Regions from separate parts of the Lysinibacillus sp. EB106-09-02-XG168 genome, predicted to be linked through region 2. Evidence: a T-box and tRNA genes for the amino acid it is inferred to sense, from the RefSeq annotation. Region 2 holds a T-box; the other holds one or more tRNA genes.
What was found. The T-box of region 2 lies ahead of argS (arginine--tRNA ligase). A T-box ahead of a tRNA ligase gene usually reads a tRNA of that ligase, here a tRNA-Arg.

Region 1 (8,762 bases), 1.7 Mb from region 2:
GAGACGTGGCTGGTATGTAGCTCCTGGCGGTAAAATGGAGAGTGGTGAGTCGATTTATGAGGCTGCTGTCCGTGAATTTAAAGAAGAAACAAATGTCACACCTATAAATGCTCATTTAAAGGGTGTTTATACGATGATTATTAAAGAAAACAATGTGGTAGTGGACGAATGGATGCTTTATACGTTTGTTGCAAAGGATATAGAAGGCATACCGTTTAAAGAAACTAGAGAAGGCAAACTCGCATGGCACCCAGTAGAGGACTTGAAACATTTGCCAATGGCTGAAGGTGATCGAACAAACTTACAATTTGCTATCTCACAATCAGGCATTCAGTACGGTACATTTGAATATACGACTGATTTTGAATTACTTCATGAGAAAATACAAATATCAATAGAACAATAAAGGAGCTGCATGACAGTGGTGGTTGAAGACCTAAAAGGTAAACATGAATTAGTTATTATTACAGGAATGTCTGGAGCTGGGAAAACAGTAGCTATTCAAAGCTTTGAAGATTTAGGGTATTACTGTATTGATAATTTACCACCAGCGTTACTCACAACATTTTTAACCCTACTAAGGGATTCGGGTAAAAATATTACACGTATAGCAGCTGTCATGGATATGCGTGGCGGCGACTTTTTTGATTCTCTTATTGGCGCCCTCGACCATATGCTTAAAGAAGGCGATATAGTTGCACGAATTTTATTTTTAGATGCAGATGATGCAACGCTAGTTAGACGTTATAAGGAAACAAGACGTGCACATCCTTTGGCTGCAAATGGATTGCTATTAAATGGCATTAAACGAGAACGTAATCTTTTATCGGAAGTAAAGGGACGCGCTAAATTTGTTTATAATACATCTAATATGAAGCCAAAAGAGCTACGTGAAAAAATCGCAAAAGAATTTGCAAATGATGCCAATAATATATTCTCAGTAAATATTATGTCTTTTGGATTTAAACATGGTATGCCGATCGATGCCGACTTAGTGTTTGATGTCCGTTTTTTAAAAAATCCATATTATGTAGAGGAGTTACGTCATAAAACAGGATTACAAACCGAGGTATCTTCTTATGTGCTAGCACTTGAGGATACGCAAACACTCATTCAAAAACTGACGGATTTGTTTGAATTTATGATTCCACTTTATAGACAAGAGGGCAAATCACAACTTGTCATTGCTTTTGGATGTACTGGAGGACAGCATCGCTCAGTAACATTAGCGGAATATTTCGGGGCATATTTAGCTGGGAAGGAAAATACCGTTATTGCGCATCGTGACATCAATCGTAGAAAGGATTGAGTAAATGGGAAAGAAGCGAACAAAGCTTGTTGTAATAGGTGGTGGCACAGGGCTTTCTACCCTGCTACGAGGCCTCAAGCATCACCCATTTGATATTACTGCAATTGTTACAGTAGCAGATGATGGTGGTTCTTCAGGACGCTTACGAGATGACTATGATATTCCACCACCCGGTGATGTCCGTAATGTTATCGCAGCGTTATCGGATGTTGAGCCGCTTGTAGAGCAAATGTTTCAATATCGATTTTTAGCATCGGAAGATTTACGTGGTCATTCATTAGGTAATTTAATGCTGACAGCTTTAACAGATATTACTGGTGACTTTAACCATGCTATTAGTGAAATGGGGAAGGTTTTAAAGGTGCATGGCCGCGTCATACCAGCAGCTAATAAAAAGATAAATTTACATGCCGAACTTGAGGACGGTTCTATCATTGAAGGTGAATCTAAAATTCCCTTGGCTAAAAAACGAATTAATCGAGTTTTTTTAGTGCCTGATAACGTGCAACCGCTACCAGAGGCTATTCGAGCAATCAATCGTGCCGATTATATTTTAATTGGTCCGGGAAGTTTATATACGAGTATCATTCCAAACCTTCTTGTAAAAGAAATTGGAGAAGCTGTTATAAAGGCAAAAGGAAGAAAAATTTACGTTTGTAATTTAATGACTCAAAAAGGTGAAACCATTTCCTATACAGCCGGTGATCATGTTAAAGCTATATATGACCATGTTGGAGATGCCTTCATTGATTCAATTTTAGTAAATGATGTAAAGCTTCCTCATCCTGTAAAAGAGCTTTATAAGGAAGAGTGTGCTGAGCCAGTAATGTTCGACGTTGCCAAGCTCGAAAGTATGCGATTAGAGGTAATTCAACGAGATATTGCCACGATTCGTCCTGATGGAATGGTTCGTCATAATGCGGCAAATGTTGCGGAATGGCTTGTAGATTACGTAAAAATCTATGAGGCAAAAAGTTAGTGAATTATAAAGCGCTTATTGTATATGATAAGATGGCATATACATAGAACAAAAGGTTGAAAGGAGGGCGTGATATGTCTTTTGCTTCTGAAACGAAAAAGGAATTAACTCAAATAGAAGCGGACAATCATTGTATGAAAGCAGAAGTATCTGCCCTAATTCGTATGAATGGTTCATTATCTTTCGCTAATAAGCAGTTAAGCTTAGACGTACAAACTGAAAATGCTGCAATCGCAAGAAGACTTTATACGATTATGAAAAAGCTGTATCCATATAATGTAGAGTTACTTGTTAGAAAAAAAATGCGTTTGAAAAAAAATAACGTATACATTTGCCGTGTTAGAGAAGGTGCGCGTGAGCTACTAATTGATTTAGAAATCATCTCAGACGACTTTCAATTTAATCATACTATTTCTCGCGAGCTCATTAAAAAGGGTGGCCAAAAAAGAGCATATTTACGAGGAGCATTTTTAGCTGGAGGCTCTGTCAACAACCCAGAAACATCAGCCTACCATTTAGAAATTTATTCATTATATAAAGAACATGGCGAGGCTTTAATGGATTTGATGAATGAATTTGAGCTAAATGCAAAAACAATTGAACGAAAAAAAGGCTTTGTAACTTATTTAAAAGAAGCTGAAAAAATTTCTGATTTCCTTAATATCGTTGGAGCTCATCAAGCAATGATGAAGTTCGAAGACGTCCGCATATTACGAGATATGAGAAATAGTGTTAATCGCATTGTTAATTGTGAAACAGCGAACTTAAATAAAACAATAGGTGCCGCATTACGTCAAGTAGAGAATATCCGATTTATTGAAAATTCAATAGGTCTCGATCAATTACCAGAAAAACTTCGTGAAATAGCGCGATTACGAGTAGAATATCAAGATGTAACACTGAAAGAACTTGGTGAAATGGTATCAAGTGGAACGGTTAGTAAATCAGGTGTCAATCATCGTTTACGGAAAATTGATGAGATTGCCGATGCATTAAGAAGTGGCGAAAAAATTGGTGGCTAAATTTTCATACTTTTCAGGTACGTGTTGTTCTTTTGCTAGTAAGTAAGGTAAGATAAAAATAATAAGATGAACGGTAGTAAAGGGGAGTTTTAAGAATGACCGAGAGAAGAGTCCATGTAAAATTAAAATTAGGACTACAAGCTAGACAAGCTGCGCTATTTGTACAAGAAGCAAATCGCTTTAGCGCAGATATCTTTCTTGAGAAAGACGAGAAAAAAGTAAATGCTAAATCCATTATGGGTGTTATGAGCTTAGCTATTGCAAAAGGAACGGAAGTTGTCCTTAGCGGTGATGGTAACGATGCTGAGCAAGCGGTTACAGCATTAGCAGCCCTAATCGAAAAAGAAGATTAATAAAACACATAATGCATATTGTAGAAACTGTCCAAAAGGTAAAACTTACATATTGGGCAGTTTTTTTGCGCTTTCGCATTGAATAAGCAGGTCCTATTTTTTGTTGGATATTTGTACAACTTAAAATGAAGGACTATGTTATCCTGTACAAGATTAAGGGGATGGGTAGTAGAGTTGGAGCGATGGGAGGAAAGGGTGAAGTGGCAGAAAGAAAAGATAAAGCGACGGATAGAAATACTGAAGTCGTGGATAGAAACGCCAAAGTCGTGGATAGAAACGCCAAAGTGGCGGATAGAAGAGTCAAAATCGTGGATAGAAACACCAAAATCGTGGATAGAAGAGCCGAGTCAAGGGGGACCCGTCAAAGTAAATAAAAAAGACATTCAGGAATAAACCTGAGATGCCTTTCGTTTTTTATTTACGGTCGTTGCGATCCATAATTTGGTCGATTAAGCCGTACTCTTTTGCGCGCTCAGCAGTCATGAAGTTATCGCGGTCTGTATCTCTAGCAATGACTTCAAGTGGTTGACCTGTGCGTTCTGATAAAATACCGTTTAATTTTTCACGTAAGAATAAAATACGTTTTGCAGCGATTTCGATTTCAGTTGCCTGACCTTGTGCACCGCCTAGTGGTTGGTGAATCATTACTTCAGCATTCGGTAATGCGAAACGTTTACCTGGTTCACCAGCTGCAAGTAAGAAAGCACCCATAGATGCTGCCATACCGATACAAATTGTTTGAACTTGTGGCTTGATAATTTGCATTGTGTCATAAATTGCCATACCAGCAGTGATTGATCCACCTGGTGAGTTAATATAAAGAAAGATATCTTTATCTGGATCTTCTGCTTGTAGGAATAGAAGTTGAGCAACAATTGAGTTAGCAACGTTGTCGTCAATTGCACTTCCTAATAGGATAATACGGTCTTTTAGTAGTCGTGAATAGATGTCGTACGCACGTTCACCACGACTTGTTTGTTCAATAACTGTAGGAATTAAATTCATGTTAAATCCTCCTTGGAAAACTAAATTCGAATACTTTTGCTGAAAACTTCCATCGTATTCAGCTGTATCCTTATCATACACATTATAGTCAGGGAAGGTCAAATATTAACCCTGTTAAAGTGAAATAAATTAAAATAATTTCGCCTTGCGTTAATTGTAGCAAACGCTACGCTTTTACGTAGATAAATAATGCGTCTGAAGTCCATGCATTAAATTCCTTTCTAATGCGTGACATACACTGGTGGCTACATTTTATTTACTAGGTATTTTGACACTTACTGAATAAAGATAAAAAAAAGTTTAAATGTTTTACATTCTATAGTTGAATTATGAGCAATACGTTTGTATAATGAATAAGGTCATAAGTTAAAGTACAGTACACTATTTTGTCAGGTATGCTTCAAATGAGGATTATCTACATCATGCTTTTTGTAAAGCCTAGTGGGTACTTTTTTTTTGTGCTCAATTGCCCTCGTGGTGTAATGGATAACACGTAAGATTCCGGTTCTTGCACTGGGGGTTCGATTCCCTCCGAGGGCGCCATTTTACTGATTATTTGATATATTTTTATAACTCGAATTCTCCTAATAAGTAGTTTAGCAGCCTGCTTAGTGGAGAAAGAGAGGGAAATTAATGGGAATATTACCTAGTAGGCATTATTCCCGTATCTGTTCCTTTCAAACCTTCAAAAAAGCAACAACTCCAAATTATTTTTTAGTGAACATACTGTACGTGAAGACTAGTTATACTAGTCGAAAAAAAGAATCCTTTCTGAGGGGATTCTTTTTTTTGCAAAAAAAGTAACATATGCAATGGGTTTTGACTGTGGAGCTAGAGATCGTGTTTGGCTATTGGTTGAAGAGAGAAGCTTTTTGTAATGGGCAAAACGAGCAAGAAAAATTTATAGTTGATTAAATAAGAGCAGCCCCTTGTGATGATACATCACATATGGGGCTGCTCTTGTTTTTTATTATTAATGTAGGGGATTTGTTGTAGTGTCGAACGAATTAAGCATCGTATGCATATCTTGTTGAGAATATTGTGGTACTTGGTAGTAGCCATGCATATTTTGGTAAATAGATAATTCGTATGCCATTTCAATGCAGTTGGGAATACTATCAGCAACAACGCGTCGAACTACAGGGTTTGTAGTTTCAGTTGCGGCAGCAGTCATACATTTTGCTGCCCCTTTTTGAGCACCTAATAGGAAGCCAGAAATTGCTTCGTCGTTGAGCTCGCTTGCATTTTGCATAGGCTTTTTAGGTTGGCCAGGATTTAATCCATATTTAAAATTATTTCCTGTCTCCATTTGATAGCGTCCTGTAGGTACAGAAGGATCATGCCCTGTTTTAAATGATTCCACAATTGTATTATACATACCTAATGTGAAATTATATTGGCGATCCAAAATGCTAAGTAACTCCGGATCCTTAACATGTTGACGTAAAAAGATGGATTGATTCATTCCAGCAATAATTTCGCCAATTGTTTCATGCATGTCCATTACTTCATGTCCACCATGATTTAGGCTTTGTTGCTGGTTGAATGATGTTTGGTTTGATGATTCATTTTGAAACGATTGTGTCAAAAAAAGCGCCTCCTATATATCATAGTTTTGTTACATAATAAGTATGGCACGTTAGACAAATTTCATACGGTATTAATGCGTTTGCATATATGTAGAATAGAGATGCTTTTTTGTTGCACATTAGTGGTAAGGAAAAGAAAGGCTCATCACCAAAACAATATAGTGTTTCTGATTTTGAGTGATAGCTAAAAGAAAGCGAAGGTGGTTTTAAAGTTGAAAAAAATATTTGGACCTATCGGAATTATCGTTATTATTTTAGTTGTATTGTCTTTACTATTTATACCGAAATACAATAGCCTTGTAACGGCTGAGGAAGGCGTCGATTCGAAATGGGCTCAGGTTGAAAATCAGCTCCAACGTCGCTACGATTTGATCCCGAACTTAGTAGAATCTGTAAAAGGATATGCCAACCATGAAAAAGAAGTTATCGCTAGTATTACAGACGCACGTGCACAAATGGGAAGTGCACAAAGTCCGAATGAGCAAGCGGTTGCCAATGATGCATTGAATGGAGCACTTAGTCGATTGCTAGTAGTTATAGAAAATTATCCGAATTTAAAGGCAGATGCAAACTTCCGTCAATTAATGGATGAATTAGCGGGGACAGAAAACCGATTAGCTGTTGCCCGAGAAGACTATAACAATGAAGTGCAGGTTTTTAATAAAACAGTCAAACGTTTCCCAGGCAATTTAATCGCGGGTATGTTTGGTTTTGAACAGAAGGAATACTTTAAAGCGGCTACCGGTGCTGAAAAGGCACCATCTATAGATTTTAGCGGTTCAGGTAAACAATAATGAAACGGTTGATGACCCAACTTGCCATTGTTGGCTTCATACTTATTTTATCTATTAGCACGGTAGATGCCGCAATGCCAACACCAATGAAAAATACGTATATTCATGATTTTGCTAATGTTTTATCTGCCTCTCTGGAGGAAGAACTCAATCGTTACTCAGAGCAGCTAGATAAAGGTACAGGTGCTGAAATTATGGTCGTAACAGTAGATAATATTAATGGTCAAGAACCAAAAATGTATGCTACAAAAATGATCCGCTCTTGGGGTATTGGTGATGCCAAAAAAAATAATGGTGTGTTAATTTTAGCAACGTTTGGGCAGGGGAAAGGCAATAATGATGTTGTTATTGCTGTTGGTCAAGGTCTTGAAGGGGCATTACCTGATGGCAAACTGGGGCGCATTTTAGATGATGCGTTTTATCCAAATGCAGGTGCTGAAAATATGGATAAGGCATTTAAAGCAACGTACGCGGAAGTATTTCAAAATGTCGCGCAAGAGTACGATTGGGATGGAGAAGTGCCTGGAAATACAACTGACAATGAAGGAATGCCAACATGGATAATTATTTTAATTGTTATCATAGTAATTGTTGTATCAAATGGTAGAGGCGGAGGGCCTCGTTCAGGTCGACGTGGCGGTTATCCAGGTGGTTTTGGTGGGGGCTTTGGCAGTGGCCGCTCTGGAGGAAGTAGCTTTGGCGGATTCGGAGGAGGCTCATCTGCTGGTGGAGGAGCGAATAGGAAATTTTAGTAAAAAGTGAACTCATAGCAGTTCACTTTTTTACTGGTTTAAAAGACAATATTATTTAATTATTATCAATAATTGACAAAAATGATGGAATTGTTATAATTTCTCTATATCGGTAAACGATATACATGAACTGATATTTAGGAGGAATCATTTTGAAGAGAAGATTTTTATCAGCATCATTAGCGGTTATTTTAACATCTTCTGCTGTCATTCCTGTATCTATGCAGGAAGTTCGTGCTGCCAATGAAACTAGCAGTCAAGTAGAAGTCAAAGAAGAACGTCTATCTGCTAAGGAGTTTCTTAATTTAACTGTAACAGCTCTAACATTCCAACATGGATCAGAGACAATGCGTCAGCAGATTATTAATACGTGGGTAAAAGGTGAAGAATTAAAAGATTTAAGTGTCCATATTAAACGTGATGAAGCGGCACGTATTTTAGTAAGAGCCTTAAATAAAGAAGAAAAAGAAGCAACACTTGCTGAATATCAAGAAAAAGCGAATAAACTTGGTTTATTTAACGGTCTTTCGAATAGTGAAACACTTTCTAAACAAGATGCGGTCAAAATTTTAAACAATGCTAAAAATGTGAAAAATGGTGTCAGCAATGAAGGTGTGAGAGAAATTTCCGTGGAAGATTTCATGAAAAATCCAGGGAATGTTGGTTATGAACTTTCACCAGATGGCAATTACATAACTTATGCTTCTGCATGGGAAAATCGTTCAAACGTTTTCGTGAAAAAAATGAATGACGATAGTGAGCCAGTACGTGTATCCAATTCAACGGATCGTGATATTGGTGGATTCTTCTGGAAAGATGATAATTTACTATATGTAAAGGATAAAGGTGGCGATGAAAACTACCACATTTATTCAACAACATTTAATGGCAATGAGGAAAAGGATTTAACACCTTACCCGAATGTAACAGTTGGGTTATTAAGTAGCTTAAAAGGCGTT
Region 2 (8,762 bases):
ATTTTGGGAGTACTGTCTTAAAAAACGCCCTTACATTTTGACTACAACGATGATTTTCGGTAATGACTGTATCAAGACTTAAGTCTACTTGCTGTTCTATTTTCTTCGCTTTTGATTTTCTGACAGGATTCTTAATCTCTCCTGTCTTCAGAAATGTTTCAATCCTATTGGAAATCTCTATTTTAGAACCAGAAGCACTTATTCCGTTTTTTCTACAAAATGATTGCAATTCTTCCTTTAACCAATAAAAATCGTTAAAACTATCTACACTTATATCTTTCGTTAGTTTAGGTCTCATAAAATATACCTCCATTTTACTCCTTCCACATTATAGAACAATAGTTCCTATTTGGCAAAATTAATCACGAAAACAGCATAAAAAAACATGCGCGTACATTCGCGCATGTTTCCACATTATTTTTTCTTAAGAAAAATGATAGTAGCTATAATACCTAGCAGTAATGTGATAAAAATTGCATAAGTAAATGTATGGTTACCTGTCACATCATAGCAATAGCCGATCAGTACTGGGATAATGGCGCTTATCATGAAGCCGCCTGAAAGCACCATAGATGACCAGCTATTTGCTTCCTCGTCATTTCTTGCCTCATCCAATGGTAGTAATAAACCGATTGGAAATAAGCCGCTTAATACAATTCCTATAATGAATACCGCAATCCATAACAAAGTCCCTGAGCCTACCCATAGCAACAGAAAGCCAATAATGCCAAAGACCCCTAAAGAGAAGAGCCAGCCGATTCGACTCGACCATTTTTCCATTAATATAGGGACCAAAATATTCCCAATCATTTGTACAATAGACATAAATGTTAGCATAGAGCTTGCAGCGCCAAGGGAAAAGCCCTTATCCTGTAACATCGGTGCTAACCAGGACATCATGGAAAAGAACAAAGATGTTTGTAAGCCAAAGTAAATTAAAATGGTCCAAGCACGGACATTTTTCCACGGATTTCGTGCTACTTTTTCTGTAAATACAGCTGTCTCTGGTAGCTCTTGATTTTGTATTGTCAGGATCCATATACAAAGAGCAAAAATAGCAAGTATTGCCCAAGAGCCAAGGGCCATCGTCCAGCTCTCATGAATGATTATATAATGGTAATGTTAGTGCTGCACTCAATGTTGCCCCTGTTCCTATTCCAAATGAATAAATACCTACCACCGTAGTAAAACGGCTCGGGAATTTTTTCTTGATATAGGCATTTAATATAGGCCCTATCAGTGCAATGGCAAATCCTGCTGCAAAGCTTGTGACTACAAGTAGTACATAACTTTCTTTTAAAAAGCGAAGGCCATTTGCTGTTGTTAGGATGATTATTAAGAGCGAAATAGCTGTTTTTGTTCCGAGTTTTCTTTGTAATGGGACTGCGAATGGTGCAAAGAGTCCCATACAAAACACCGGAATAGATGTTAAAAAGCTCATTTTCGTATTTGATATATGGAGTGATTCTAAAAGTACATTAAATAGTGGTCCTATTCCTGTGACTGCTGGGCGCATATTGAGCGCAACCAAGAAGATACAAACAACCACAAGTACCATGGAAACACGCCTTTGCTTTTTCTCCATACTTTCTAAGAACCTTCTCTCTATTTATGCGGTTAAAAATTTAACGAAATTTTATAAGACCATTGAATTCTCACTATACCCTTTTACCATTTTTTCTAGTAATGGTCAATTGTAGCTAGCACGATGTTGTAGACACACTTATCGTTCTTACATATTTTTAGGTGCGGCAATTCCTAATAGTGCTAACGACTCTTTTAACACAATGGATACACATAGACAAAATGCTAATCTTGATTTTATTTGGCTGTCATTGATCAATACTTTATTTTGGGCATAATATTTATTAAATTGACGCGCTAATTGTAAGGCGTATTTAGCAATTTGTGATGGATCTACTTGTTCAAAGGCGTTAGCAATTACTTTCGGAAACTGTTCGAGTAATAAAATAACAGGCCATGCTTGCTCACCTAATGTTTCGAGCGATACTTCATAACTTTGTGCATCTGCTTTTGCCAAAATAGATGCGATACGTGCATACGTATATTGAATATATGGCCCTGTTTCACCTTCAAAATTCATCATGTGCTCAATAGAAAACTCAATATCATGAAGACGATCATTTTTTAAATCATTAAAAATGACCGCTCCTACACCAACCTGTTGCGCGATACTCTCTTTATGCAATAGATTTGGATTTTTTTCCTCGATATTTCGCTTCGCTGTAGCAATTGCTTCTGTTAGTACATCTGTTAATAGAATAATCTTTCCTTTACGCGTCGACATTTTTTTACCCTCTTTTAAAATCATCCCAAAAGGTACATGCTGCAAGTCATTTGCCCAATCATACCCCATCTTCTCAATGACCTTAAATAATTGGCTAAAATGAAGTGATTGTTCATGCCCTACAACATAAAATGATTTTATAGGGTCATATTGTTGTTTACGATAAAAAGCAGCTGCTAAATCACGGGTAGCGTAGAGCGTAGCACCATCAGTTTTGGTTATTAAGCATGGAGGCATATTGTCTATTTCAACAACATGAGCACCCTCGGATTTCACAAGCAATTCTTTTTCTTCCAGCTCCTTGACAACAGCAGCCATTTTGTCATTATAGAATGCTTCCCCAGCGAATGAATCAAAGTCAATTCCAAGCAATTCGTAAATGTTTTTGAATTCTTCGAGTGATGCATCTCTGAACCACTGCCAAAGAGCTAACGTCTTTTCATCCCCATCTTCTAATGCTTTAAATGCGGTGCGTGCCTGTTCATTCAGTGAATCATCCTGCTCCGCTTCTACATGGAATTTCACATAAATTTTTAGCAGTTCCTCTATTGGGGCAGCCTCAATCGTCTTTTGATCTCCCCATTGTTGATAGGCGACGATTAATTTACCAAATTGTGTTCCCCAGTCACCCAAATGATTAATGCGAATTGCTTTGTAGCCGTTTTTCTCGGCGATATTGGCCAAAGCATTACCGATCACCGTTGATCGTAAATGGCCCATAGAAAACGGCTTCGCTATATTTGGTGAAGAAAAATCTAGCACTATATTCCCTTTTGACTCTTGTTGAGTCCCATATAAATTTTTCTCTTTTACAATTTTGCTAAGAACTTGTTGAGTAATCGTTGGCTGATGATAAAAAATATTGACATAACCACCTACTACTTGAACTTCTTGTATACAATCGCAGCTTATATTATTTTTTATGTCGAACGCTATAGAGTGAGGGGATCTTCTTAATTTTTTGGCTAACGTAAAGCACGGAAATGCCAAATCCCCTAAGTCCAATTTTTTTGGTTTCTCCAGTAAATGTTGAATTTCAATAACGGACAGCTCATTATTTAATGCTTTAGCTATACTTTTTGCAATTTGTGTATTCATATTCATTCCCCTCTCTATACATAAATCCATTTTCTTGTAGACAAACAAAATGCCCTGATTTTGAGTTGTGCCGCGCACGATTCATACTAAATGAAGATAAAAAAACCCTCGTCTCTAAAATAGAGACGAGAGCATAGTTATCCCGTGGTACCACTCTAGTTGCCATATAATATGACCACTTTCCATTGTTAACGGGGTGACTCCCCGATATTCTCTACTATTAATTCGAGAACCTTCTCCAAAGTGCGTTTCATTTATGGCTCCTGCATTAGGCTCACACCATCCCTAATTCGCTTTCCGGTTGCTCCATAAACTACTCTCTTTTTCATCGAATTTAACTGTAATTTCAAAATATTCTACATGAGCTGCAATTTAAAGTCAATAGTCTAATTACAATCATAGTGCAACACTTGAACTTGTTAATGACTATTTAGTTTCTTCTTCTCTTAACTAACTTCCAGTAGTTTATTATTATATGCAGTTGTTAACTGTTTCGTTCGATTAGTGTTAAAGTCATTTTCAAATAATCGATGGTTTTTAGATAATAAAAGTAAAACCAGACCGAATAAATTTCATGTTGTACAAATAAGTAATAACGAGGAAACTGAAGTCATGGTTACAGACAATCGATTTACCGCACCTACACAACCTGGAGTTTATTATTATTCTTATAGCGTTTGGTGAATGGATGAAAAGGAAGCGAATTTATCTCATGGTGACGCTTTCTTTTGCCTTCGTTTTAGTAGTTGATTAACTATTCCATTGAATGGCAAGGTATTTTCACTTAAACTTTACTTTTAATGAATAAAAAATCTTACTCATCAGAAAAACGCGAGAAATCAACATTTCTAAAATTGATTTCTCGCGCTTTTTAAGGTTTTGGCCAGTTATGTCCCAGCCTTTTTCTATCTTTCACAAGCCCATCCATCGCCATCACGATCATGCTTTTTTTCATACGCTGGGTGATCGCTACCTACTCCATTTGGATAATCTTTACGAAGCTCTGTACAATTTTTATATTTTGACTTACTTCCGCTTGAAGGTTTTGATGAGTTACTTGACCCATTACTAGTTTTAGCTAACGGATTTTGAGAAGTTAAATGTGAATCTATTACATAACCTCCGTACAGTGGAGTTGTTACAAATGACCATCCAGCAATTGTAGAATGCACTAAAACTTCTTCGTTTTTCGAAAGCTCGCCGATATTATCTCCAGAAGGACTAGCGATATTTCTAACAACAAGACCCTGTGTTAATACATATTTAGTTGTTGGTTTAGATACACTCATAAAACTTGTAGTCGCATAACCAATGACATTACCGTATTGTACCAATGACCAACCGTTTCCAACAGAACCGAAGTCTTTCACAACCATTTTATGTTGTAAAGTCGCAACTGTTTTTCCTTTTAATGATGGTGTTTGTTTCACTACCAAACCACTTTTAGAACTAGCTATCTGAATTCCGTACAAAGCATCATCTAATGCAACATCTTTTATATAGCCTTCTATTATTTTCCCATCACTATTTAGATAGGATATACGTGAAAATGAAACATTATGTCCCTCGCTGATTTGTGTTACAAGTGTTCCTTCTTTTACAGTTCCTAATATTTTAGAAGACGCATCGGGTTTTTCATATACTTCTATTGATGAACTTGTAATAACTTTTACTTCTTTAAATGTGCTCGCATCGGCTACCTCTAAATTAAATGCTAAAAGTAACATAATGAATAATGCTGCGATTGTTTTTAGTCTCATTTTATCCTCCAATTATATATAATCTTGAAATCTTCTTTTTGAGTCTGCTTGAAAATAATGTAAAAATACTTATAATTACAACTATATGTATTTCGAAATGAAGTAACTCAGCTATTTTTCACAAGCCAATCCATTTACAATTACAGTCAGACTTTTGTTAAAATTCCCCTCCTTCACATTTATTATACATAAAAAATCCTATAATTGGTTAATCAAGTCACATTTTACAAGAACAAGGACAAATCATTAATTTACGATAAGTGTTGATAAAGGTAACGACATCCATCTTATCCCCAAGCTCTTTCATTTTCTCTGGAATAACACGTTGAACTCCCTCTTTTAGCATCGCAATTATGTTGTTGTGACCAAAGTTTGCTCTAAAGATAAAATCATCAATAGTTATATAACGCTTTCTTCATGTAATATTCTATATGCAGGATTTCTATCTGTATTATGGGAAACAAGAAAGTTATTAAAGTCTCCCTTAATTTCCCGATACCCACACCAACTTGAATATCATCTCCAACTACTTTAACACTTAAAATAAAAGTTAAAATATTACTCACGATTTTACAAACGTATGGGATTATTACAGGGGTTATCGTTGTATGCATTCTTGGCTTCATCTTTTTCCGTATAGCACACATACTAGGTTTCATTCATAACGAATACGGACGTTTATTGATTATAGGTTGCCTTACCTATGTCACAACGCAAATTGTATATCACCTACTTATGCTTTTCGGACTTGTACCCTTTATGTCAATGACAATCCCATTTATTAGCTATGGTGTTTTCCCAATGCTGCTCGGAAGCGTTGCTATCGGCTTGACGCTTAGTATTTATCGTAGAAAACCCTATGTTTAGTGATGAAACATTAAATGTTTTTTAAACAATTTAAAGTGACCTTTTAACAGTCTATCTCATAAAAGGTTACTTTATTTTATAGAAAATATTTTCCCCTTAACTATATGTATCTGAATTAAATGAGAATTTATCAAAAAAAGCTACCCAATTACAGGTAGCTAAAATTTTTTATATTTCACAAGCTCATCCATTTCCATATTGATCATACCTTTATTCATAAGCCTGGTGATTCCGACCTACTTCATTCGGATATTATTTACAGAACTTTGTACAGTTTTTATGTGAAGAAGGATTCGTTTTTAATTTCTTTGAGAAGTTAATTGTGAAGCTTCGACATAACCCTCATAAAACAAAGATGTTATGTAAGACCAACCAGCAATAGTAGAGTGTACTGAAACTTTATCGTCTTTAAAAAGTTCTCCAACTCTAGCTCCAGAAGTACTAGCGATATTTCTTACAACAAGCCCGGTTTTTGATGCATATTTAGTTATTGGCTTAGAGTCACTCATAAAATTTGAAACAGCATAACCAATGACATTCCCATATTGTACATAAGACCATCCATTTCCAACAGAACCAAAGTCTCTCACAACCATATTATGTTGAAGTGTCGCAACTGTCTTTCCATCCAATGAAGGTGTTTGTTTAACTACTAAACCACCATTAGAACTAGCTACCTTAATATCATGTTTAGAATTACCAAGGTAGTAACTATGAATATAGCCATCAATAATTTCCCCCTCATTATCAAGGCAGATTATACGAGAATAGAAAGTATTATGCCAATCACTAATAAATGTTACAAATGTTCCTAATTTTACAGTTCCTAGTACTTTAGATTTCGAATCAGGGCTTTCATATACTTCGACTGGAGATGATGTATTTTGAACAATTTTAACTTCTTTAAATGTGCTAGCTTCAGCTACATCCAATTTGAATGCTAAAAGTAACATTATGAATAATCCTGCGATTGTTTTCAGTTTCATATATTATCCTCCTAATATATATGTCTAGTTAAAATTTTTGGCTATCATTCTTTTTGCGTCTGTTTGATAATATTGTAAGAATACTCATAGGAACAACTATACGTATTTCGAAATAAAGTGACTTATCTATTACTCACAAGCTACCCTGTTTGCCACTACAGTCAGACCGTTTTATTCCCCCTCCTTCTATTATTATACATAAGGTATTCCTTAATTTGTGTAATATAACAATATTTACCGAAAAAAATAGAGATAACCATTATTTAAAAGAATATGATAAACGTTGGTTTTACAATATGTATCAAACATCTTCAAAATATACTGTTTAATTCACACAAAATAACACTAACAATAATTGAAAATCAGATATTTCAATTGTTGAAAAAAATATCTAGAAAACTAATTGGGGATGAAATTCTCAAAATCTTTCCCTTTAAAATGTCAGGACTATATTTCTTCCATAAAAAATCCCTCCTCAAAACACAGTGGAAGGCAAAGACTTATTTTTTATTTTCTAAATAATTACAGAAAGGACAAAGATGATCTCTATTAATATAAATAGCACTGTACATATCTGACCATTGAATATCGTCAGTACAACTTTCGCATTTATCAACATAATTATAAGTTTTCAAACCATTTTCTATTAAGATATGCCATTGTTCATCTGATAATCTTTCAGGTCCGCTTTTTATGGCAAGTATCGATATTCCCAACGCTTCACCATCTTCAAATCTATTTGTTTTAATTAGTTTATCCACATAAGAAATGAATTCAGATTGCTCACTTAAAATTTTTTGTTTTAGCTTTTCCCAATGCATATAACTCCTCTTTTCCTGTACTTTCATTCGACAAAAAGAAAATATTTCCTTTTAGAAATGGCAATAAAAAATATTATAGCATTATTCACATAATTGTGTGTTTACTAAATTAGCCCTCTTGCGTATTCCCAAAAATATATCGCGGATTCACGTTGTATATAAATGCATATTTTATATTTTTTTGGTTTTTATGTATAATTTTATAATATGATTCAAGTGTTTAATAAGCGGTAAATAAATAGATTGTGAGTTATAAATATGAAAAAAACGTTAAAAATTTTCTCTATTACTATTCTTATTATTGTAGTCGTAGCTATAGTAGGTTTGCTATTATTTGGACGTAACAACCATAGTAATTTATCTGGAAGCGTTTCTGAAAAAATCGATCAATATTTGATAAATGAAAATTTCAGGGTACCGTCCTGATCGCAAAGGAAGATGAAGTTTTATTTACAAAAGGTTACGGATTGGCTGCCACTGATTTACCTAATAGCCCAAGCACGCTCTATCAGATTGCTTCATTATCTAAACCATTCACTGCAGTAGCAGTCATGCAACTAGTAGAAAAGGATCTTCTAAACTTAGATCATCCAATTTCGCAATACTTTCCTGACTTTCCGAATGGAGAAACTATTACAATAAGTCATCTACTAAGTCATAGCTCAGGAATTCCGGACTATCTAAAGGGAAACTTTGATTACAGCAAAGAATGGAATCCAATTGATATTGTAAATACCGTTAGTGATTCTGGATTAGAATTCACCCCAGGCACAAGCTTTCATTATAGTAATACTAGCTATGTGATGTTAGGACTTATAATTGAAAAAGTCAGCGGACAGCCATATGCAAATTATATAGAAGAGCATATTTTTGAGCCGAGCAAGATGATTAATTCTTGTTTACAGTTCCGGATGATTTACCG

Region 1: it has a tRNA-Arg gene. The T-box ahead of argS (arginine--tRNA ligase) is inferred to sense a tRNA for this amino acid. The anticodon was not compared.

The regions. Positions count from the first base shown of each region.
Region 1 is NZ_JBYTDN010000003.1:4,024,896-4,033,657, reverse strand. It holds gene AC3WSO_RS20460 (8-oxo-dGTP diphosphatase) at 1-406, shown strand, start outside; gene rapZ (RNase adapter RapZ) at 416-1,309, shown strand; gene AC3WSO_RS20450 (gluconeogenesis factor YvcK family protein) at 1,314-2,288, shown strand; gene whiA (DNA-binding protein WhiA) at 2,363-3,310, shown strand; gene AC3WSO_RS20440 (HPr family phosphocarrier protein) at 3,406-3,663, shown strand; gene AC3WSO_RS20435 (hypothetical protein) at 3,859-4,056, shown strand; gene clpP (ATP-dependent Clp endopeptidase proteolytic subunit ClpP) at 4,078-4,668, opposite strand; tRNA gene AC3WSO_RS20425 (tRNA-Arg) at 5,137-5,211, shown strand; gene AC3WSO_RS20420 (spore coat protein) at 5,642-6,256, opposite strand; gene AC3WSO_RS20415 (LemA family protein) at 6,470-7,051, shown strand; gene AC3WSO_RS20410 (TPM domain-containing protein) at 7,051-7,803, shown strand; gene AC3WSO_RS20405 (S9 family peptidase) at 7,956-8,762, shown strand, end outside.
Region 2 is NZ_JBYTDN010000003.1:2,304,387-2,313,148, reverse strand. It holds gene AC3WSO_RS12220 (DUF6434 domain-containing protein) at 1-298, opposite strand, end outside; gene AC3WSO_RS12215 (MFS transporter) at 415-1,086, opposite strand; gene AC3WSO_RS12210 (MFS transporter) at 1,097-1,585, opposite strand; gene argS (arginine--tRNA ligase) at 1,733-3,406, opposite strand; T-box leader at 3,525-3,744, opposite strand; gene AC3WSO_RS12200 (excalibur calcium-binding domain-containing protein) at 4,312-5,166, opposite strand; gene AC3WSO_RS12195 (FtsW/RodA/SpoVE family cell cycle protein) at 5,680-6,033, shown strand; gene AC3WSO_RS12190 (SH3 domain-containing protein) at 6,333-7,019, opposite strand; gene AC3WSO_RS12185 (hypothetical protein) at 7,520-7,840, opposite strand; gene AC3WSO_RS12180 (serine hydrolase domain-containing protein) at 8,308-8,762, shown strand, end outside.